3 regions of the Blautia producta genome follow, and region 1 is predicted to be linked to each of the others. Evidence: riboswitches for the same ligand, from Rfam matches in the RefSeq annotation. Region 1 holds a riboswitch; each other region holds the start of a gene.

Evidence for each region. A riboswitch is a leader RNA that binds a small molecule or an ion and turns the genes downstream of it on or off. The one in region 1 is predicted to bind ZMP and ZTP.
Region 2: linked by a shared signal. The riboswitch ahead of pflB (formate C-acetyltransferase) and the one ahead of BLCOC_RS23305 (formate--tetrahydrofolate ligase) in region 1 are both predicted to bind ZMP and ZTP.
Region 3: linked by a shared signal. The riboswitch ahead of BLCOC_RS07945 (IMP cyclohydrolase) and the one ahead of BLCOC_RS23305 (formate--tetrahydrofolate ligase) in region 1 are both predicted to bind ZMP and ZTP.

Annotation. Positions count from the first base shown of each region.
Region 1 is NZ_CP136422.1:5,170,767-5,178,594, reverse strand. It holds gene dltB (D-alanyl-lipoteichoic acid biosynthesis protein DltB) at 1-618, opposite strand, end outside; gene dltA (D-alanine--poly(phosphoribitol) ligase subunit DltA) at 615-2,159, opposite strand; gene BLCOC_RS23310 (carbohydrate kinase family protein) at 2,408-3,376, shown strand; ZMP/ZTP riboswitch at 3,469-3,555, shown strand; gene BLCOC_RS23305 (formate--tetrahydrofolate ligase) at 3,667-5,352, shown strand; gene BLCOC_RS23300 (formate/nitrite transporter family protein) at 5,453-6,232, shown strand; gene BLCOC_RS23295 (S8 family peptidase) at 6,361-7,828, shown strand, end outside.
Region 2 is NZ_CP136422.1:2,884,847-2,892,674, reverse strand. It holds gene BLCOC_RS12825 (cold-shock protein) at 1-173, shown strand, start outside; gene BLCOC_RS12820 (hypothetical protein) at 649-1,239, shown strand; gene BLCOC_RS12815 (putative manganese transporter) at 1,341-2,237, opposite strand; gene pflA (pyruvate formate-lyase-activating protein) at 2,432-3,199, opposite strand; gene pflB (formate C-acetyltransferase) at 3,186-5,438, opposite strand; ZMP/ZTP riboswitch at 5,531-5,610, opposite strand; gene thiD (bifunctional hydroxymethylpyrimidine kinase/phosphomethylpyrimidine kinase) at 5,756-6,565, opposite strand; gene BLCOC_RS12795 (HAD family hydrolase) at 6,562-7,212, opposite strand; gene thiE (thiamine phosphate synthase) at 7,209-7,828, opposite strand, start outside.
Region 3 is NZ_CP136422.1:1,809,839-1,817,666, forward strand. It holds gene BLCOC_RS07915 (SGNH/GDSL hydrolase family protein) at 1-316, shown strand, start outside; gene BLCOC_RS07920 (methionyl aminopeptidase) at 322-1,194, shown strand; gene BLCOC_RS07925 (M48 family metallopeptidase) at 1,188-1,790, shown strand; partial or broken gene BLCOC_RS27740 (helix-turn-helix domain-containing protein) at 1,895-1,966, shown strand; gene BLCOC_RS07935 (hypothetical protein) at 1,996-2,823, shown strand; gene BLCOC_RS07940 (class I SAM-dependent rRNA methyltransferase) at 2,842-4,041, shown strand; ZMP/ZTP riboswitch at 4,285-4,363, shown strand; gene BLCOC_RS07945 (IMP cyclohydrolase) at 4,500-5,213, shown strand; gene BLCOC_RS07950 (phosphoribosylaminoimidazolecarboxamide formyltransferase) at 5,241-6,419, shown strand; gene BLCOC_RS07955 (NAD(P)-dependent alcohol dehydrogenase) at 6,624-7,673, shown strand.

The DNA.
Region 1 (7,828 bases):
TATGGTGAGCAGTGTGTAGAGCTGGGTGCCCAACGCCAGCTTGTAGACCAGGCCCAGAAGAAGTTTGAAAATTCCTTCTGCCAGCATTTCCAGGTAATTGGCTCTTGGTATGATGCGCTCCCAGTCATCATGAAAGCGGCGGCTTCTGTCAATAGGCCCGGAGCTGATGGAGGGAAAGAAAAGAAGAAATCCCGAAAATTCCAGAAGGGGAACCTCTTCAATGATCCCGTCGTAAATCTCTATGACCATCTGAATGCTGCGGAAACTCATATAGGAAATGCCGGTAAATCCAAAAATGTTCATGTGAAATAAGGGCGATAATTTACATAATATAAGAGGCAGCAGCATGGCAGCCAGGAACAGGTAATACTGTTTTTCGTTTCTTCCGTATTTGCCCCGGACAGCAGCGTATCCCCGCACAACCAGGTAGGACCATCCGTAAAATAAGAGGAGATAGAGGAACTGCCGGGGGCTGTGGCCGAAGACCAGGACAATGAAGACCAGGGAGACTGCCAGGGTATAATGCCCCATTCTTTTTTCCATGATGCCCAGAATGACGGCGGGGATCAGGAAGAGAAAGAGACAGATAAAAAAGGAAAGCCCTTCATAAAAACTCAAAGAACTGTGCTCCCCAGGGCTTTTCTGTCAACCTTGCCATTTCCGGTCATGGGAAGTCTGTCCATGAATATGAGTTTTTTAGGTATCATGTATTCCGGAAGGAATGCGCGCAGTTTCTCTTTTAGGGATTCCGCGTAAGTGCGTTCCGGCGCCGTCATGCCGGGGCAGACCAGATAGGCACTGATGCTTTTGATACGCCCGTCTCTCATATTGGGGAGTACCGCTGCTTTTTCTATCTGTGGAAGGCGGATAAGATTATTTTCAATATCCTCCAGCTCAATTCTGTATCCGTGCAGCTTAATCTGCAGATCTATGCGTCCGCAGTAATAGAGCATCCCGTCTTTCATATACCCTTTATCACCTGTGCGGTAGCCCTGTACCGCAGTTTTCTCCTCTGTATATGTGAAAAAATGCTTTTGTGTCTGTGAAGGGTTCTGATAGTAACCGGGACTTACCGTGTCCCCCAGGATAATGATCTCACCCTTTTCGCCTTCGGGGAGTATGCTGCCCGAAGGACTGCAGATCTGCAACGCAGTGCCAGGCTTTGGCCTGCCTACAGGCAGAGGGGAAGTACAGGCAGCCAGTTTAGGCGTTATCTCTACCTGGGTGACAGCCACTGTGGATTCGGTGGGACCATAGGTGTTCATGATCCTGGCAGAGGGAAAACGCTCCATAAGCTTAACGGCTGTCCGGTTTGTCAGGGTTTCTCCGCAGAACAGGAACAGGCCCAGTTCCGGCAGGGACGTCTGTGTAAATCCGGGGTCTGACAGGCACATGTCTGCAAAGGACGGTGTGGAAACCATAATGGAGGCCCCGGATCTTTTCAGGGAATCCAGCAGTTTCCGGTAATCCTTCTGCACATCATTTGTCAGGCACCAAAGCGTTCCGCCCACAGCCAGACATGTATACAGATCCAGGACGGACAGATCAAAAGAAAAAGGAGCCTGATTCAGAAATACCTTCCCCTTTTTGGCGTTGGTGGGTGTCCCCAGAGTAATGGACCAATCCAGGAAATTGCTCAGATTTTGTTCCGTGATCGTGACTCCTTTTGGGGTGCCGGTGCTTCCCGAAGTAAATATGATGTAAAAAATATCCTCCCCTAAAATAGGCTCTGGCCTGGTTTCTTCCATGCGGATGTCCATAGAGGGAAAATCGGTATGTATGATCCTGTCAATTTCCTGGAGGGAAAGGGGACGTTTATTTTTACAGTCTCCGTGCAGAGGAGAGAGGGTCAAAAGGATTGGTGAGTCAAGGGCGTCTAAGATCATTTCCACCCGGGAATCCGGCACAGAGGTGTCAATGGGGCAGTATGCCCTGCCTGATTTGACACATGCCAGAAAAGATACAAGCATCAGGGGGTGCTTATGACCGTATACAGCTATGGGGGAGTGGTCCTGCCCGCACTGCTGCCCAAGATAACGGGCCAGACGCCCGGAATATAACTCCAGCTCCCCGTAAGTAACAGACAGGCCGTCACAGCAGATGGCTGTTCTTTCCGGGCAGATGGAGGCATACTCGGATATTTGGTTTAATATATTCATGGAAATCACCTCAATTTCGACATTATTCTTACGTTCTCATTACACCATATAATTTAAAAGAAATTGCAGGCTCAATTTATAAGAAATTCTAAAGAAAACCTTTCGATTCATTAAGAATACCGGCCATAAGATCACGAATAATTCTATATCTAATGTATTTTTTATGAATAATTATGCCGCGGTACTTGCGTAAAGCAGGCAAAACGAATATAATTCACAGTAGAATAAAACGGACAAGGAGAATATAAATGAACAAGAATTTTGATGTTATCGCCCTGGGCGAGCTTTTGATCGATTTTACAGAGAACGGAGTGAGCGGACAGGGAAACCCTATCTTTGAGGCAAATCCGGGCGGCGCCCCTTGTAATGTGCTGGCCATGCTGAACAACCTTGGGAAAAAGACGTCTTTTCTGGGTGTTGTGGGTAAGGACCAGTTTGGTACATCCCTGAGAAACACACTGAACAGTCTGGGGATTGACACCAGCCATCTGTATGAAGACCAGGAAGTCCATACAACGCTGGCCTTTGTCCATACCTTTGAGGATGGGGACAGGGACTTCGCGTTTTACAGAAATCCCGGTGCGGATATGATGCTGAGTGTAGACCAGATCGACGAAGAATACATAAGATCAGCAAAGGCATTCCATTTTGGCACCCTGTCCATGACCCACGAGGGTGTGCGCAGAGCAACTGCCAAAGCTATTGATATTGCAAGAGAAGCAGGGCTTCTGATCTCCTTTGACCCGAATCTGCGCCCGCCTCTGTGGAGCAGCATGGAACTGGCAAAAGAACAGATCACATATGGTCTGTCAAAATGTGATCTGCTGAAAATCTCTGAGGAAGAGCTGGAATTCATGACCGGCACAAAGGATGTGAAGGAAGGCGCCCATATACTGCTGTCCCAGTATCCTGATCTGAAGCTCATGAACGTGACCATGGGAAAAGAGGGAAGCATTGCCTTCCACGAGGGCAGAGAAGTGTTCCATGCGCCGTTCTTACAGGAAAATACCATCGAGACTACAGGAGCAGGTGATACCTTTGGCGCATGTGCGCTGAATTATGTGCTGGAGCACGGAATTGAAGGCCTTTCAGAGGAACAGCTCTATGAAATGCTGGAATTCTCCAACGGTGCCTCCTCTCTTATTACTACAAAGAAGGGCGCACTCCGTGTTATGCCCAAAAAAGAAGAAGTATTATCATTTATCGCCGGAAAATAGAGTAAAATTGTCGAAATATTGTTGTGAATTTTTAATATGATACAGCATTGACAGTAATCGGAATTTGTGATAAATTATAGACATAACAAAATAATAGTTTTGATTTCTGACGGATTACAATGTGGAGCACCACAGTGAAGTCAAAATGTAAGTGAGAGCCGACCGTCTGGGCAACGTTTGTAATTGTGTAATTGACAAATGTTGCCCTTTTTTTTCAAAGGGTTCATACATAGACAGTGGCAGTATACATGCAGAAACAAAACTATTGCCATGAAAAGGAGGGTATTAACATGGGATTCAAATCAGACATCGAAATCGCACAGGAGTGCACAATGGAGCCAATTACAAAGATTGCAGAAAAAGCAGGTATTGATGACAAATATCTGGAGCAGTACGGTAAGTACAAAGCTAAAATTGACTACAATCTGTTAAAAGAATCTGATAAGCCAAATGGAAAACTGGTTCTGGTTACAGCAATCAACCCGACTCCTGCCGGAGAAGGAAAGACCACCACAACCGTAGGTCTGGCTGATGGCCTTCAGAAATTAGGAAAAAATGTAATGGTAGCGCTCCGTGAGCCATCCCTGGGACCGGTATTCGGTGTAAAGGGCGGCGCAGCAGGCGGCGGTTATGCACAGGTAGTTCCCATGGAAGACATCAACCTGCATTTTACAGGTGACTTCCACGCGATCGGCGCAGCAAATAACCTGCTGGCAGCAATGCTGGATAATCATATTTATCAGGGCAACGACCTGAATATTGACCCAAGAAAAATTACCTGGAGAAGATGTGTGGACATGAATGACCGCCAGCTTCGTTTCGTAGTTGATGGTCTGGGCGGAAAGACAAACGGCTGTCCGAGAGAAGACGGATACGATATCACAGTTGCTTCTGAAATCATGGCTGTTCTGTGTCTGGCAAAAGACATTACAGACCTGAAGGAGAGACTGGGAAGAATCATCGTTGGTTATACATATGGCAAGGTTTCCGAGCAGAAACCGATCACAGCACATGACTTACATGCAGAAGGCGCTATGTGTGCACTGCTGAAAGATGCACTGAAACCAAACCTGGTTCAGACTCTGGAGCATGTACCTGCAATCGTACACGGTGGACCATTCGCTAATATCGCTCATGGATGTAACTCTGTGATCGCTACTAAGATGGCGCTGAAATTAGGCGATTACGCTATCACAGAAGCAGGATTCGGTGCTGACTTAGGTGCAGAGAAATTCCTGGATATCAAGTGTCGTATGGCAGGCCTGACACCGAGCGCAGTTGTTATCGTAGCTACTGTACGTGCCCTGAAATACAACGGCGGCGTACCGAAAGCAGATTTAAATAACGAGAACCTGGAAGCTCTGGAGAAAGGTCTCCCGAACTTACTGAAACATGTAAGCAATATCACAAATGTATACAAGCTTCCGTGTGTTGTTGCTATCAACGCATTCCCGACAGATACCAAGGCAGAGCTTGACCTGGTAGAAGCTAAATGTAAAGAACTGGGCGTAAATGTTGCACTTTCCGAGGTTTGGGCAAAAGGCGGCGAAGGCGGTGCTGCACTGGCTAAGGAAGTTATACGTCTTGTGGAAGAACCCAATGACTTTACATTCTCCTATGAACTGGAAGGAAGCATTGAGGATAAGTTAAACCAGATCGTTCAGAAGATCTACGGCGGCAAGAAGGCTGTTCTTACAGCAAACGCTCAGAAACAGGCTGCTCAGCTGGAAGCTCTTGGATATGGAAACTGCCCAATCTGTGTGGCTAAGACACAGTACAGTCTGACCGATGATCAGACAAAACTGGGTGCACCGAAAGACTTTGAAGTAACCGTTCGTAACCTGAAGATTTCCGCAGGTGCAGGTTTCATTGTTGCTCTTACCGGAGAAATCATGACCATGCCAGGTCTGCCTAAAGTTCCGGCTGCAGAGAGGATCGATGTTGACGAGACAGGAAAGATTTCCGGTCTGTTCTAAAAAATCCATTTTGAAAACTGAATATAGAGAAGTTCAGGTACGGCTTTGCCGTACCTGAATTTTGTATACATAATTTAGCTATAGAAGCGGGGGAAAAAGTATGTATTTTGATGAATTCAGTGCAGTCTGTAATGCGGCAAAAGGCAAGATAAACTTCATGGAGAACAATACCTTTGGATTTATGGTATCCTCCATCACGGCAGGGCTTTTCATTGCTTTTGGAAGTTTTGTAACATTTACGCTGGGAACACCTCTGAACGCAGCGGGGTCCCCAATGCTGAAAGCAGTGCAGGCTTTTGCCTTTGCGGCAGCCCTGAGCCTTGTCATTATGGCGGGTGCCGAGCTGTTCACAGGCAACAATATGGTTCTTGCAAGTGCTTCCTTCAGTGGATGTGTGCCTTGGGGCAAGACAGTCAAAGCATGGGTTTTATGTTATATCGGAAATATTCTTGGCTCTCTGCTGGGAGTTATCGGATTCCAGCTTACCGGAGTTCCGAAAGGCGATATAGGAGCTTATTTCGCACAGATAGCCGCCACAAAGATGTCTCTGACACCTGTACAGCTTCTGGTAAGAGGGATTTTCTGTAATGTCCTGGTATGTCTGGCTGTATGGTGCGCATTAAAGATGAAGTCCGAGTCAGGAAAGCTCATCATGGTATTCTGGTGTATTTTTGTGTTCATGATCTGTGGATTTGAGCACAGTATTGCCAATATGAGTATTCTGGCAGTGGGACTTTTAAATGCAGGTGACGCGGCAGTCAGCATAGGAGGATACTTCTACAACCTGCTGTTTGTCACGATTGGAAACATGATAGGCGGTGTGTTCTTCGTGGCAGGCCCGTATCATATTATGACCAAATCAAAATCACTGCAGGGTTAAATTGATCCAGGCAGCGGATATCTGTTTGGAAGGATACTTAAAAGCAGTCAATATCTGTTTAAAAGAGCAGATTTTGACTGCTTTTTTTGCATATAATGAAGAGATACAGCAAAAAACAGGGAGTCGTTATGCAGGATCAGAAGCTGGAAAATCTGTTAAACCTGGCACTGGATGCTACGCCGCAGGAACGGGAAAAATCATTGGTTTTAGATGTGGGCTTTGAGCCGGAGGAGAGAAGATGGGATTTAATTGTTAAATATTCCGGGAGCCTGCAGGGGGCACTGGATCCGGAGATCCGGGCAGTGGAGCTGCTGGGTGGTTTTGCCATCCTCTCTGTACCGGAAAGACGTATCCAAAGCCTTACGGAGTATCCTCAGATAGAGTTCGTCGAGAAGCCCAAAAGGCTGTTTTTTACAGTGGAGCAGGGACGGGCCGCCTCCTGTATCAATCCGGTACAGAGCGGTTTTTCGCCTCTTGGACAGCCGCTTTTCGGCTCAGGTGTGCTTGTGGGCTGTGTGGATTCGGGAGTGGACTACGCCCATCCTGATTTCCGCAATGAAGACGGGAGCAGCCGTATCCTCAGATTGTGGGATCAGACTGTGCCGGGTGATCCGCCTCAGGGCTATGTTATGGGAACAGAGTATACAAAAGAGCAGATTGATGAGGCGCTTCAGATGCCCGTGCCTGCGGAACGGTATGCAGTGGTCCCCAGCCGTGATCTGAGCGGACACGGAACAGGGGTTCTGGGGATTGCGGCCGGGAACGGAAGGGCTTCAGGGGGGCTTCACAGAGGGGTGGCTTCCCAGAGCCAGATCATAGTTGTGAAGCTGGGAACACCTCAGGCAGAGGGATTCCCCAGGACCACAGAACTGATGCAGGGGATTGACTACTGCATCCGTCAGTCCATTGCCATGGGAATGCCTCTTGCCCTGAACCTGAGCTTTGGAAATAATTATGGCTCACACAGCGGTGAGTCGCTCATAGAATTATATCTGGACAGCGCCTCCATCCTGGGGCGGACAGTGATCTGTGTGGGGACGGGAAATGAGGGCAATAAAGCGATACATACTTCAGGTGTTTTGGAGCAGAGCGAGAGTCAGAGCGTGCAGTTTCAGGTGGGTGGTTATGAGACGGGGATGAATATACAGATTTGGAAACAGTACGTGGACCGGATGGATATTTCCCTGCAGCATCCCAACGGACAGGTGGCAGGTCCGTTTCAGGAAATACTGGGACCACAGCGGTTCCAATTGGGAACCACACAGATTTTGATCTATTATGGAAAACCAAGTCCATTCAGTCTTTCTCAGGAGATTTTTATTGATTTTATCCCCCAGAATACATATGTGGACAGTGGTGTGTGGAAAATCAATCTCATACCCGGGAGGATTGTGGACGGAAGATATAATCTTTGGATGCCGGGGGGAGCGGCTCTGAACGAGGGAACGCGATTTTTATTTCCGGTGCCGGAGATCACGCTCACGATTCCTTCCACAGCCGGGCGTGTGATCTCTGTGGGCGCCTATAATTCCAGATACCAGGCCTACGCGGATTTTTCCGGGCGCGGCTTTACCAGAGTTACCAATCTGGTAAAGC
Region 2 (7,828 bases), 2.3 Mb from region 1:
ACTCAGAAAAAGGATTTGGATTTATCACAGGAGAAGACGGATCTGATGTATTCGTACATTTCTCAGGAATCAGTTGTGACGGCTACAAATCTCTTGAAGACGGTCAGAGCGTAACTTATGATTTAACAAGAGGAAACCGCGGTATGCAGGCCGTTAATGTGTGTGCAGCTTAAACCAGAATAATCATTTCACTATTTTCTTAATACCTGTAATCCTCGGTGACAGGAAATAACTGTTCCGCAGGTCTGTACATTTACTGTGCTCCCCTGTGAAAAGTAAAAACGCTCATCAGCCAGGCAAAAATCCATGGTCAAAAGCAATTCTGCATGGATTTTTGCTTATAACTGTGAGGGTACTGAACCGTTGAAGCAGGTATTGAGAACCTGTATATTAATTAGTCAGAGCTATGATTAATCATTACAGCTAAGTCGGCGGGGTTTATCTTATTATTCCTTGCTGGCTCAACCTAAATTTACAGTTAAACTCAAACGTATCATTTATACAGATCGTTTATATAAAATCTTACACTTAAACAATTCTTTAAACCAAAATTTTTCTTTATTCCCCCCAATAACCCAAAGATACACTGGCATTTTTTAAAAGTCCGCATATAATAAGACCAACAAATAATGTTCAGGTACACATATTATGAGTAATGACCCACGTGGTACGATCATTCAGCAGGGTAATATCATGCGCATTGACAATGCCCTGGTGGAAGAAGTTTTTTGTTATGACAATTCTGTCGGACATATTCTGATTTCTTATGCTGTTCGCGATGCTGATCAAGTCACCTCTATACAGACCTTACGTCTGAATACAGGCAGAAATACAGTTATTCTGAATATGTTCGGCAGGCGCATCAACGCATGTCAGCTCAGAAAAGGCATGTGGATAAATGCTGTATTCTCTTCCCGAATGACCAGGAGCATACCTCCCCAGGCAAATGCTTTTCTCATTATTGTCAAAAGAAATCCACGCCCGCAGAACAACACCACAGATGGAAGGATCGCGTCCGTTGACCCTCGAAACAGATTCCTGATCACAGGAAATCCGGATGATATCAACAGCCAGATACGATATACAATTTCAGATGACACCGTTATATTAAACCGTTTCGGAAACCCTATCCCCCTGCGTGCGCTCCGCCCCGGGCAGATGGTCAGGATCACCCATGCAGACTTCCAGACAGCCAGCATACCGCCTCAGACCGCTGCATACCGAATACAGATTATATAACGAACACTGTCATCTTCTCAGAAGCCTTGTCACTGACAAAAAAGCTGGCATTTCACACAGAAATGCCAGCTTTCCACTGTCCGCAAACCAGATTCTTTTTATCAAAGAACAATTCCCAACACTTCTATCAGAATTCCCCAGAACACGCCTGTTCCGTAAAGAATCCCAATGAGTCCCAGATTTTCTTTCATTCCCTTATTGGTTCTGCAAAGTACCAGGATACCCACACCGGCTCCTACCAATAGTCCCGCCATCATCTGCCCGGCTCCCAGAATGCCTGTGAGATAGAGCTGAGTTATAACAACGGAGGACGCGCAGTTTGGAATAAGGCCGACCAATGCCGCCAAAAATACTCCGATAAAGGGCTTGCTGCTGATAAAATATCCGATATTATCACTTCCAACCAGCTCCACGCAGAATCCAATAGCCAGAGATACTAAAAATATAAAAACGGTGATCTGCAGGGTGTGCAGAAAAGCAGATTTGATAATGCTCCCGTTCTCACAGTGGCAATGTTCGGATTCACACAGATCGTGGATATCTTTCTCATGGTGTTCCCTGTGTATATGCCTGTGTTCCTCCCGTTCTCTTCTCTTCCTGCTGCTGAAGCGCCATAATATATCTATGACAAAACCAGAGACAGCTCCCAACACTATTTTCAGTCCCAGGATCCGCAAAATTGTTCCCAAAGCTACAGATTCGGAGATAAAGATAGGAATCATCTCATCAGAGGTGGAGAGAAAAATGGCCAACAGGGTACCCGCGGATATAACTCCGCCGGAATAGAGGCTTGCCGCAGCGGCAGAAAACCCGCACTGAGGAAACGCACCTGCAACGCCGCCTATAAGAGGGCCTAAATGCCCTGACTTCTGCATGATCTGTTTTGATTTATTCTTTGTCTTGTGTTCCAGATATTCCATGACCAGATAGGTCAGGAACAGGAAAGGGATCAGCTTCGCCGTATCCAGCAAAGCATCTGAAATCACATCAAGTATCATTAACACAACTCCCTTCCGCAGCAGAACCCATTACTTTCTCTGCTTAAAATTACCGACGCCTGCAAAGTTCTGCGCCAGTTTCTAATGATAGCACAAAACCGCAATAAACTCAACGGCGGATTGCAATATTTGCACTGACTGTCCAAAACGCAAAACGGCAGCAGAAGTTTTTCGTATTTCTGCTGCCGCACAGTCTATGCGTTCAAATAACCTGTATATTCATTTGTATGAAGTAGTCTGTTCGCGTTCTCCACCCGCTCTTTTGTGGGAGGTTCGATTCCCTGCAGGGGATACGGGATACGCATATCCTGCCATTTGAAAATTCCCAGTGTGTGATATGGCAGCACCTCAAAGCGCTGTACATTGCCCAGGCCTTTAACAAATGCATCCAGTTTCATAAGGTCTTCGTCATAATCGTTCCGTTCCGGTACGAGAACGTGGCGGATCCATACAGGCTTCCTGATTTCAGCCAGATACTTGGCCATATCAAGAATGTTTTCATTTCCGCATCCTGTCAGAATTTTGTGTTTTTTACTGTCAATCTGCTTTATATCAAGGAGCAGCAGATCTGTAACTTCCATAAGGCGGTTGAATTTATGAAAAAACGGGTCATGTCTGGAAAATGGATTGCCCGAAGTATCCAAAACTGTATGCACTCCATTCTCCTTTGCCTTAGTAAACAGCTCCAGTAAGAAATCCATCTGGAGCAGAGGCTCACCGCCGCTGACGGTGATTCCTCCTTTGTCTCCCCAGTATGCCTTATAACGCAGAGCCTGGCTTAAAAGCTCATCGGCTGACATCATATCCATGGAGCTGGTGCTCCAGGTATCAGGGTTGTGGCAGAACTGGCAGCGCATTCTGCAGCCCTGCAGAAAAATCACAAACCGGACACCGGGTCCGTCCACAGAGCCGAAGCTTTCTATAGAATGGATGGAGCCTTTTCTGGAACTATATGCGCTCATGTGCAGAACGAGCGATCACATCCAACTGCTGCTCGCGTGTCAGATCAATGAATTTTACCGCATAACCGGATACACGGATGGTAAAGTTTGCATACTCTTCTTTTTCCGGATGTTCCATGGCATCCACCAGCTTTTCTATGCCGAATACATTTACATTTAAGTGATGTGCACCCTGATCAAAATATCCATCCAGGATGTGCACCAGATTGTTGATTCTCTCTTCCTCGGAATGTCCGATGGCACCGGGATTAATGGTCTGTGTATTGGAGATTCCGTCAAGTGCCCACTCATACGGAAGCTTCGCAACGGAGTTCAGGGAAGCCAGAAGACCGTTTTTCTCTGCGCCGTAGCTTGGGTTTGCTCCCGGTGAAAGAGGTTCCCCTGCTTTTCTGCCGTCCGGCAGCGCACCTGTCGCTTTTCCGTAAACCACATTGGATGTAATGGTCAGGATTGAGGTTGTAGGCTCTGAATTGCGGTAAGTCGGATATCTTTTCAGTTTTTCCAGGAACGTGTGGAGCAGCCATACTGCAATATCATCGGCTCTGTCATCGTCATTTCCATAACGCGGGAAATCACCTTCTGTCTCAAAATCCACTGCCATGCCTTCTTCATCCCTTATAACCTTCACTTTGGCATATTTTACAGCAGACAAGGAATCCACCACATGGGAAAATCCTGCGATTCCTGTTGCGAAAGTTCTGCGGACATCTGTGTCTATCAGTGCCATCTCCGCAGCCTCATAGTAATATTTGTCGTGCATGTACTGTATCAGATTAAGGGTATTTACATACAGTCCTGCCAGCCAGTCCATCATGATCTCATATTTACGGACAAGCTCATCGTACTCCAGATACTCGGAGGTAATGGGTTTATACTCAGGTCCCACCTGCACTCTTGATTTTTCATCCATACCGCCGTTGACTGCGTATAAGAGACATTTTGCCAGGTTTGCGCGTGCTCCGAAGAACTGCATCTCTTTTCCTGTCTGGGTAGCTGATACACAGCAGCAGATGGAATAGTCATCTCCCCATACAGGGCGCATCACATCGTCATTTTCATACTGAATGGAGCTGGTCTCAACAGAGATATACGCAGCATATTTCTTAAAGTTCTCAGGCAGCCTTGAGGAGTAAAGAACAGTCAGATTCGGTTCCGGAGCCGGTCCCATGTTCTCTAGTGTGTGGAGAATCCTGTAGTCTGTCTTTGTCACCATGGAACGGCCATCCTGTCCCATACCGGCCACCTCCACAGTAGCCCATACCGGGTCTCCGGAGAACAACTGATTGTAAGAAGGTACACGGGCGAATTTGACCATTCTCAGTTTCATGATAAAGTGGTCAACCAGCTCCTGTGCCTCTTTTTCTGTCAAAGTGCCGTTTTCCAGATCCCTCTGAATATAAATATCCAGGAAAGTTCCCACACGGCCAACACTCATGGCAGCGCCATTCTGTGTCTTGATAGCAGCCAGGTATCCAAAATACAGCCACTGAACGGCTTCCTTGGCATCCACAGCCGGTTTGGAAATATCATATCCGTAGCTCTCAGCCATCTTCTTCATATCGGCCAAAGCTCTGTACTGCATGCTGATCTCTTCTCTCTGACGAATGATCTCATCTGTCATGATACCGCAGCCGCAGTTATCGTAATCTTCTTTTTTCTTTTCCATCAGGAAATCAATTCCGTAGAGAGCCACTCTCCTGTAATCGCCCACAATACGGCCACGGCCGTAGGTATCCGGAAGTCCTGTGATAATTTTGTTATGACGGGCTTTTTTCATCTCCGGTGTGTAGGCATCGAAAACACCCTGATTGTGCGTTTTGTGATATTCTGTAAAGATTTTATGAAGTTCCGGAGCAGGTGTGTAGCCATTGGATGTACAGGAATCCTCTGCCATTTTGATACCGCCAAAAGGCATAAATGCTCTCTTCAGCGGCTTATCGGTCTGTAATCCTACCACCTTTTCCAGGTCTTTTAATTCTTCACTGATGTAGCCCGGCCCATGGGAAGTCAGTGAGGATACAATTTCAGTATCCATATCCAGAACGCCGCCTTTCGCACGCTCCTCTTTCTGCAGTTTTGAAAGTGCAGACCAGAGTTTTTCCGTGGCTTCGGTAGGTCCTTCCAGGAACTCCTGATCCCCTTCATAGGGTACATAGTTATGCTGGATAAAGTCACGTGTGTTGACTTCTTCTTTCCAGATTCTACCTTTAAATCCATCCCATTGTTTGAAGTTATTCATCTTTGCAAGTCCTCCTTCTAAGACAATAATTGTGTCGGAAACTGTCCTGTAATGTGACCGGATTCATTAAAAAAAGCCGGTCCTCTCCAGACAGCTTCTGCCCAGACGGTCGGCTAAATCAATGTTATACTCCCTGTGGTTCATTCCACTTCCGTCAGTCATATAACACTTGTAGTATAAAGCATTTTTTTAAGGATTGTCAATAAAAGGAATGGAATTTTATGTTCTTTTTAGTATACATTGGTACTGTTCACAGCCCTCAAAAAAGCACAGTTCTGTGAACAGCAGCTATGTATGGCCTCAGAAATAATTACATATTACCGAAACGGATAACCATTGGCAAAAGGTGGTAATCTGTACATATGATTCAAGGGACCTCTGCCATGCCCCAGATCAAGTCCGTCCTGCAGCGCACCGGTCAGATACTTTTTAGCATTCCTGATTCCTCTTTCCAGAGAATATCCAGCGGCAAGACTGCAGGCAATGGCTGAGGACAGGGTACATCCTGTTCCGTGTGTGTTAGGATTTTCTATCCTCTTTGAAGAAAACCAGGTATATTTTCCCTTCTCGTACAGGAGATCATCTGCTCCTTCTGCCAGATGCCCGCCTTTTAAAAGGACCGCACCGGAACCGTATTTTGCTATTTTTTCTGCTGCGCCTTCCATTTCCTGCCGGACAGAGACAGAAAATCCACAGAGCGCAGCCGCTTCCATAAGATTTGGTGTCACCACTGCTGCCAGAGGGAAAAGCTCCTCTTTCAATGCCTCTGCTGCATCCTCGGACATAAGTCTGCTGCCGCTTGTTGATATCATCACCGGGTCTAAAACCACATCTTCTGCCTGATATCTCCTCAGTTTTTCAGCGATCACCCGAATGATTTTTTCATTGGGTACCATACCGATCTTTACTGCGTCAGGACGTATGTCTGTGAAGATACAGTCCATCTGATCTCCCACAAATTCTGCGTCTGCTTCCCGGATTCCATATACACCTGTTGTATTCTGCGCCGTCAGCGCTGTGATCACACTCATTGCATACATTTTATGAACAGTTATTGTTTTAATATCTGCCTGTATCCCAGCACCTCCGCTGCAGTCCGAACCGGCAATCGCCAATACTTTTTTCATGTTTTCCGCTCCCAATCTTCCCAACTTTCAAGGTAAATATCTGCCAGTTTAAGCAGTTTATCTCTGTCTTTTTCCGAATAAAAATCACGTATGACTGCCAATAAAAATCCGGCTTTTTTCGCGGTTTCTGCCGCAAAATATGCATCTTCCACCACCAAAGTCTCTTCTTTTTTTGTATCTAAAAGTTTCATTGCCATCTGGTAAATACGCGGATATCTTTTGCCGGCTCCTGCTTCTGTACAGGTAAGTATCCCATCAAAATACCAGTTGATCCCATTATGCCTAAGCGCTGCTTCTATCAGTGGTCTCTCCGTTGAAGTGGCGATGCACATCCTGACACTGCGTCTCTTTAAACCCTCCAATACCGGCAGAAGCCCCGGCTTTATCCGGATTTCCTTCTCATAGCAGTCGAATATCATAGAATTGATCTCTTTAATGATATCTTCCTGTTCAAGTTCAATCCCGTAACTGCTGCGAAAATATGCCGCGGACTCTTCCATTGTCATGGTTTCCAGCCTCTCACGGATGTCTTTTCCGGGCCGGATTCCCTTTCTCCGCAGATATATCTCCCCTGCCTGATCCCATAATCCCATAGAGTCAAAGAGCGTGCCGTCCGCGTCAAATATGATCCCTTTTATCTCTCTCATTTTTCTGTCATCTCCCTTGCCAGCACCAGCAGTTCTTCACAGGCTTTTCTGATATCCGGCTGCCCGTAAATACCGGATATGACAGATACCCCTGCGGCTCCGCTTCCGGTGAGCTGCATCATATTGTCTCTCCTGATCCCTCCGATCGCCACAACAGGAATGGATACAGCCTGACAGATTTCCTTTAGGGTGTCCCGGGATATCACATCCGCGTCCTCTTTGGTGGAGGTGGCGAAGACTGCACCCACACCCAGATAATCTGCCCCCATTTTCTCCGCCTGAAGAGCCTGTTCCACAGTCCTTGCAGAGACGCCCAGTATCTTGTCCGGCCCCAGTTTCTGTCTGACCCTTCCCGCTTCCATGTCGCTTTGCCCCACATGCACGCCGTCTGCGTCCGCTTCCAGAGCGATCTCTACATTGTCATTGATGATAAACGGCACGTGATAGCTGTCTGCAAGAGCTTTTACATCCTTTGCCTCTCTCAGAAATTCATCATACGCCATACCCTTTTCCCTGAGCTGCAGAAGGGTGATTCCTCCGTCCAGAGACGCTTTCACCTGTTCACAAAATGTCATTTCTCCCACCCAGGAACGATCCGTGACAGCATATAACAGCA
Region 3 (7,828 bases), 2.7 Mb from region 1:
CATAAAGATGTATTTTCGGGAAAACCAGGAAACCATACCGGAGATCCTGCTGATCTCACCTTTGAGGATCAGGGAAGAGATCGTACATCACAGATGCGCACCTATGTTTGGCGGTGAACGGGCAGTGAAGATGTCAGGCGAGCTGGCCTGCTATTACAGAGAGGCCGCTGCGCGGCAGGGCTGTGTCTTTTTGGATGCGGCCAAAGTGACAATGCCATGTTTAGAGGATTCTGTCCATCTGGATCCGGAGGGGCACAGAGCGCTGGCTATGGCTGTTACAGAAAAATTGAGGGAGATTTTTCGGGAAAGGAAGTAAAACAATTGAATCATTTAGGAAGAAATGACGCGTGCTGGTGCGGCAGCGGAAAAAAATATAAAAAATGCCATGGACCGTTTGATGATAAACTGAACCATCTGCAGGCTCAGGGACGGATCGTTCCAAAGCGCGGGATCATAAAGACTGCGGAACAGATCGCAGGGATCAAAAAAAGCGCGGAAATCAATGTGGCCATACTGGATTACGTTGCAGAACATATCAAAGAGGGCATATGCACAGCAGAAATTGACCGCTGGGTATATGATATCACTACAAAAGCAGGAGCAGTGCCGGCACCGCTCAATTATGAAGGGTTCCCGAACAGTGTCTGCACATCCATCAATAACCAGGTCTGCCATGGCATTCCGTCGGAGGAGATCGTACTCATGGAGGGAGATATTATCAATGTGGATGTTTCCACGATCCTGAACGGGTATTACTCTGATTCCTCCAGGATGTTCTGCATCGGCGACGTGGGGCAGGAAAAAGAGCGTCTTGTGCAAGTTACAAAGGAATGTGTGGAGAAAGGTCTGGAACAGGTAAAGCCCTGGGGATTTTTGGGTGATATGAGTCAGGCAGTCCATGAGCATGCGCAGAAAAACGGATACAGTGTGGTGAAGGAGATCGGAGGCCACGGTATTGGCCTGGAGTTCCATGAAGATCCCTGGGTGGGGTATATTGGCAGAGCCGGAACAGGAATGGTGATGGCGCCGGGACTGATGTTTACCATAGAGCCAATGGTGAATATGGGGGCAAGTGAAATCTTCATTGACGAGGATGACGGCTGGACGGTCTATACAGAAGACGGGCTGCCCTCTGCTCAGTGGGAAATCATGGTGCTGGTGACAGAGAACGGACCGGAGGTCCTGGCGTGGTAAAGACTTCCGGAAAACGGACAAAGATGACAAAGACGTATTATCTGACGGAGAACGGCCTTGATATCCAGGTGACCAAAAAAGCGATCCGCAACATGTATCTGCGTGTGGGCGGGGACGGAAGCGTCCGGGTATCCGCACCTCTTAGAATGCCGGAGCGGGATATCAGAAGATTTATCCTGGAGAGAATGGATTGGATAGAAGAAAAGCGGCAGGGAACGGGGCAGAGCCAGCCCCCCTGGGAGCTATATAAAGGCGGGGAGCGTGAGGAGAAAAAGCAGGAGTGTAGAAAGCGTCTGGAAAAAATCCTTCCCCAGGTCATACAGGAATGTGAACAGAAGACCGGCGTCCATGCAGAGGAGTGGCGTCTGCGGGATATGAAGACAAGATGGGGAACCTGCAATGTGGAAAAAAAGAGGATATGGCTTAATGTCTGGCTGGGTGAATACCCCAGGGAATGTCTGGAATATGTGGTTACCCATGAATTGGTCCATCTTTTGGAGAGAGGACACAACAAAATTTTTTATGGATATATGGATGCGTTCTATCCCCAGTGGAAAAATGTGAAAACCCGCTTAAACAGCGGGGTGCAACCGTAAGTTTACATGGATTTCCTCAAAAGCAACAGGAAATTGGTAGAGTTTACATGGATGCAATTCTATAATGATTCCAAGATCAGATATGAGAAATGGAGGAAATCATTATGAGCTTTGGAGAAAATTTACAGTATTACAGGAAGCGGGAGGAAATCACACAGGAACAGCTTGCGGAGAGGATGGAGGTGTCCAGACAGACGATTTCTAAATGGGAGGCAGGCCATCCTATCCGGAGATGGAAAAGATCATGCAGCTCTGTGATATGTTTTCCTGCAGTATGGACACTCTGCTGCGCAAAGACGCCCAGGCAGAAGTTGTGGAGGATTCCGCCCAATATGAAGAACATATGAAAAGATTTGGAAAGGCTGTCACAGCCGGTGTGGGAATTCTGATTCTAGGAGGAGCTTTTTCCACTCTCCTGGAAGGAATGAATGGACTTTGGAAAGCGCTGCAGGATATTGTCATGTTCCCGTTTCTCATTGTGGCGGTTTTGACTTTTGTAGTGGCGGGAATCCGGCACAGTGATTTTACAAAAAGACATCCTTATATACTGCCCTTTTACACAGAGGAGGAGAAGGAGTCATTTGACCGCAGTTTTCCCATTAAGATAGCGGCGGGGATCGGAATCGTTCTGATGAGCATAGTAGTGGATGAACTGCAGAAGTTCCTGCCCGCCCCTGCGGGAGTGGAGGCATCTGCTTTCTACAGCTTCTTAATGCTCCTGCTTATCAGCGCGGGTGTGATGCTTCTGGTCCACTCCGGCATGGAAAAAAGCAAGTATAATATAGAGGAGTACAACAAAGAGCATGATCCGCTGTACCGTGAGCGTCTGACCCCGGAGCAGCAGCGTATACTGGACGAGGAAAGCCATATGCCGTTGGCAGCAAAATGGTCTGCCTGTATCATAATCGTGACAACAGCGGTTTATCTGCTCTGGAGTTTTTTACAGAATGCCTGGCAGATCAGTTGGGTATTATTCCCGGTAGGAGGGCTGTTCTGCGGAATCGCTTATATTTTGCTGGGACAGAAAAAATAGAAAAATGGAGGAAGACACATGAGTCTGGCAATTGCGACACTGAAAAAAGGAGAGGGCCGTTCCCTGAAAGCTGGAGGCCCCTGGATATATGACAATGAAGTGGCCAGTATCCTGGGAAGCTTTGAGAACGGAGATATGGTGATGGTCCACGATTTTGACGGATATCCCCTGGGAAGAGGGTTTATCAATACCAACTCCAAGATCAGGATCCGTATGATGACAAGAAAGTCAGAGCAGGAGATTGATGAGGGGTTTCTGAGAAAACGGGTCAGAGATGCCTGGGAGTACAGGAAAAAGACAGTGGACACCAGCAGCTGCCGTGTGATCTTCGGTGAGGCAGACTTTCTGCCGGGACTTGTTGTGGACAAATTTTCCGATGTTTTAGTCGTGCAGTCACTGGCTCTTGGAATTGACAGGATGAAAATGAAGATTCTGGAGCTTTTGAAGGAAGAGATGGCACAGGACGGTGTGATGATACGCGGTGTTTACGAGCGGAGCGATGCCAAGGTGAGAAGGCAGGAAGGCATGGAGCCTTTTAAAGGGTTTATTGGGGAGCCTTTCGATACCAAGGTGGAGATCTGTGAAAATGGAGTGAGATATCTGGTAGATGTGGAGGACGGCCAGAAGACCGGATTTTTCCTGGACCAGAAATATAACAGGCTGGCCATCCAGAAATTATGCAGGGATGCAAAGGTACTGGATTGTTTTACACATACAGGATCATTTGCGCTGAACGCGGGGGTCGCGGGAGCAAAGAGTGTGCTGGGCGTGGACGCTTCCCAGCTTGCGGTGGAGCAGGCTAGGGAAAATGCCAAGCTGAACGGCCTGTCAGGTACTGTGAAATTCGTGTGTGAAGATGTGTTTGAACTGCTTCCCAGACTGGAAGAAGAGGGGGAGAAGTTCGATGTTGTGATACTTGATCCGCCGGCATTTACCAAATCCCGGAATTCTGTTAAGAACGCAGTGAAGGGCTATCGGGAGATCAATCTGCGGGCTATGAAGCTGGTGAAGGACGGAGGATTTTTGGCCACTTGTTCCTGCTCACATTTTATGTCCTATGAGATGTTTACTCAGACCATTGGGCAGGCGGCCAGGAATGTGCACAAGAGACTGCGGCAGGTGGAATATCGGACACAGGCAGCAGATCATCCCATTCTTTGGGCGGCAGAGGAATCTTATTATTTGAAGTTTTACATTTTTCAGGTATGTGAAGGGTGAACAACACCGATTATGCCGGTGCTGTGATCTTGTAGTGTCAGACTGATCACCGCGGCGGACACCTGGAGGGCTGATTTATTATGCTGTTTCTGAAGTCTGCCGTCGGTTCTGATGCTTAGTTTAAAATACTCAAGAGACGTTACTAGGGCCGTATGAATAAGCCGGTGATTTTTTTGCAATTTATTTTTTGATGAAAAATGTCAAAAAAGCGTTGACAAGAGAAAGATTACATGATAATGTTTAAATTGCTTATATGACTGACGGAAGTGGAATGAACCACAGGGAGTATAAGCGTAGGAAGCCGACCGTCTGGGCAAGTATGTTCAGAGTGTGGGCTTTTTTTGTTGTTTTATTGTAATTGCGAAGGTAGTGAACAGTTACGTTACATTTATTACGGTAAAGTTGCCGATGGATTGGCAGCTGATGATCATGGTCAAAATGAGAAGGAGAAGGAATTCATGAAAATGTTATCACTTGAAAATGAATTGAGAGAAAATGCGTACCCTGGCAGGGGAATTGTTATTGGTAAGTCTGAGGATGGAACAAAGGCAGTTACTGCATATTTTATCATGGGCAGAAGTGAGAACAGCAGGAACCGTGTGTTCGTGGAAGAGGGAGAGGGTATCCGCACCCAGGCATTTGACCCGTCTAAGCTGACTGATCCCAGTTTGATCATATATGCACCGGTGCGTGTGATCGGCAATAAGACGATCGTGACCAACGGTGACCAGACAGATACTGTCTATGAAGGAATGGAAAAGGGCATCACTTTTGAGCAGTCCCTGAGAACGCGTGAATTTGAGCCGGACGGCCCCAATTACACACCAAGGATTTCTGGTATTATGCAGGTGGAAGCCGGCATATACCATTATGCTATGTCCATTTTGAAGAGTAATAACGGCAATCCCGAGAGCTGCTGCCGTTATACATTTACTTATGAGAACCCGGCAGCCGGGGAGGGACATTTTATACACACTTATATGCATGACGGCAATCCGCTGCCAAGCTTTGAAGGAGAACCAAAGCTGGTGGGAATTCCCAATGATATTGATGCATTTGCTGAGAATGTTTGGGAGAGCCTGAATGAAGACAACAAAGTGTCTCTGTTTGTCCGTTTTATTGATATTGCAACCGGTAAGTATGAGACAAGGATCGTAAATAAAAATAAATAATTGAAAAGCATAAAGGAGAATGGGAAAATGAAAGAATTAGCGTTAAAGTACGGATGTAATCCGAACCAGAAACCTTCCAGAATCTATGTGGCTGACGGCAGCGAGCTTCCTATTGAAGTTCTGAGCGGCAAGCCGGGATATATTAATTTCCTGGATGCTTTTAATGGCTGGCAGCTTGTGAAAGAGCTGAAAAAGGCCACAGGACTTCCGGCCGCCACATCCTTTAAACATGTGTCACCGGCAGGTGCTGCAGTTGGACTTCCCATGTCAGATGTACTGAAAAAGATTTACTGGGTAGATGATATGGGTGAATTATCACCATTGGCATGTGCCTATGCCAGGGCAAGGGGCGCTGACAGAATGTCTTCTTTCGGTGATTTTATTTCCCTGTCTGATGTATGTGATAAAGATACAGCGATGCTGATCAAGAGAGAGGTTTCCGACGGTGTTATCGCTCCCGGATATACAGATGAGGCACTGGAAATCCTGAAACAGAAGAAAAACGGCAACTACAATGTGATCAAGATCGATCCGGATTATCAGCCGGCTCCGTTGGAGCATAAAGAGGTATTCGGCATCACATTTGAGCAGGGAAGACAGGAGCTTTCTATTGACGATGAACTGCTTTCCAATGTTGTGACAGAGAATAAAGAGATTCCGGCAAACGCATTGATGGATTTAAAAATTTCTCTGATCACACTGAAATATACACAGTCAAACTCAGTCTGTTTCGTAAAAGACGGACAGGCGATCGGTATCGGTGCAGGCCAGCAGTCACGTGTACACTGTACCCGTCTGGCAGGTCAGAAAGCTGACAACTGGTGGCTGAGACAGTGCCCGAAGGTACTGGATCTGCCGTTTATCGACGGTATCCGCCGCGCTGACAGAGACAATGCCATTGATGTCTACATCGGTGAGGAATATATGGATGTTCTGGCTGACGGAGCATGGGAAAAAATTTTCAAAGAGAAACCGGAAGTGTTCACACGTGAGGAAAAACGCGCATGGCTGGACAAACTGACAGATGTCACCTTAGGCTCTGATGCCTTCTTCCCGTTCTCAGACAATATCGAGCGCGCTTACAAGAGCGGCGTAAAATACATCGCAGAGCCGGGTGGTTCCGTACGCGATGATGCAGTCATTGAGTGCTGCAATAAGTACAACATGGCGATGGCATTTACAGGCATTCGTCTGTTCCATCACTAATTTATTTCGCCTCCGCTTTGGGGCAGAGATAAGACCGGGATTTCCGGTTTTATCCCTGCCTCTTTTTTTAGTCAAGGACGAATATGAGATATAAAATTCAAAGAATTTTGTAGTAAAAAGACATGAATTTCACTTGTGATATATGTGTTTCTGGCTTATAATGAAGTCACATAATGCACATTCATAAGAGGAGGAAAACAAGAGATGGAAGGCATGATGAAAGTAGCAATAATGACGGATATCCAGAAGATGGATTTTGAAGAAAGACCCATCCCGCAGCCAAAGGATGACGAGGTTTTGGTAAAGCTGGATTATGTGGGAATCTGCGGTTCTGACCTGCACTATTATGAGACGGGAGCTATCGGAGATTACGTGGTAAAACCGCCTTTTGTACTGGGCCATGAACCGGGCGGTGTTGTAGTGGAAGTGGGTAAGGATGTTAAGCATCTGCAGGTAGGAGACCGCGTGGCTCTGGAGCCGGGAAAGACCTGTGGACAGTGTGAATTCTGCAAGGAAGGCAAGTATAATCTCTGCCCGGATGTGGTGTTCTTCGCGACTCCGCCGGTTGACGGTGTGTTCCAGGAGTACGTGGCACATGAGGCAAATCTCTGCTTCAAGCTGCCGGACAATGTAAGCACTCTGGAGGGCGCTCTGATCGAGCCTCTGGCAGTTGGATTCCACGCCGCGATCCAGGGAGATGCACATTTGGGACAGAAGGCAGTTGTTATGGGCGCAGGCTGTATCGGCCTGGTTTCCATGATGGCATTAAAAGCCAGAGGTGTCAGTGAAGTTTACGTTGTGGACGTGATGGACAAACGTCTGGAAAAAGCTATGGAGCTGGGTGCCACAGGTGTTATCAACGGCATGAAAGAGGACGTGGTAGCCAAAGTAAAAGAGCTGACCGGCGGCAGAGGAACAGATCTGGTGATCGAGACTGCAGGGGCAGAAGTGACCTCCAGACAGGCAATTCTCATGGCCAGAAAAGGCTCCACCATCGTATTTGTAGGATACAGCAGAACAGGAGAGGTAACTCTGCCTATGAGCATCGCTCTTGACAAGGAACTGACATTCAAGACGGTGTTCCGTTATCGCCATATCTATCCTATGGCCATCCAGGCAGTTGCGGACGGCAAGATCAATCTGAAGGGAATCGTGACGGATGAATTCCCGCTGGATGAGGCGGATAAGGCTATGGAGTTCTCTATGAATAACAAGGCGGATATTGTGAAGGCGGTTATTAAGATCCATGAATAAACGCCGGTTTCAAGTCGACTGCTTTTAGATGGCAGCGCTGCAGAAATTTCATAACTCATAACATCTTTGTTTATATGGCTTCCTGCCTGATGAGCAAAGATGTTATGATAAAAAAGATGATCAAATGCTCGAGTAAGAGCATTTGATTGTCTTTT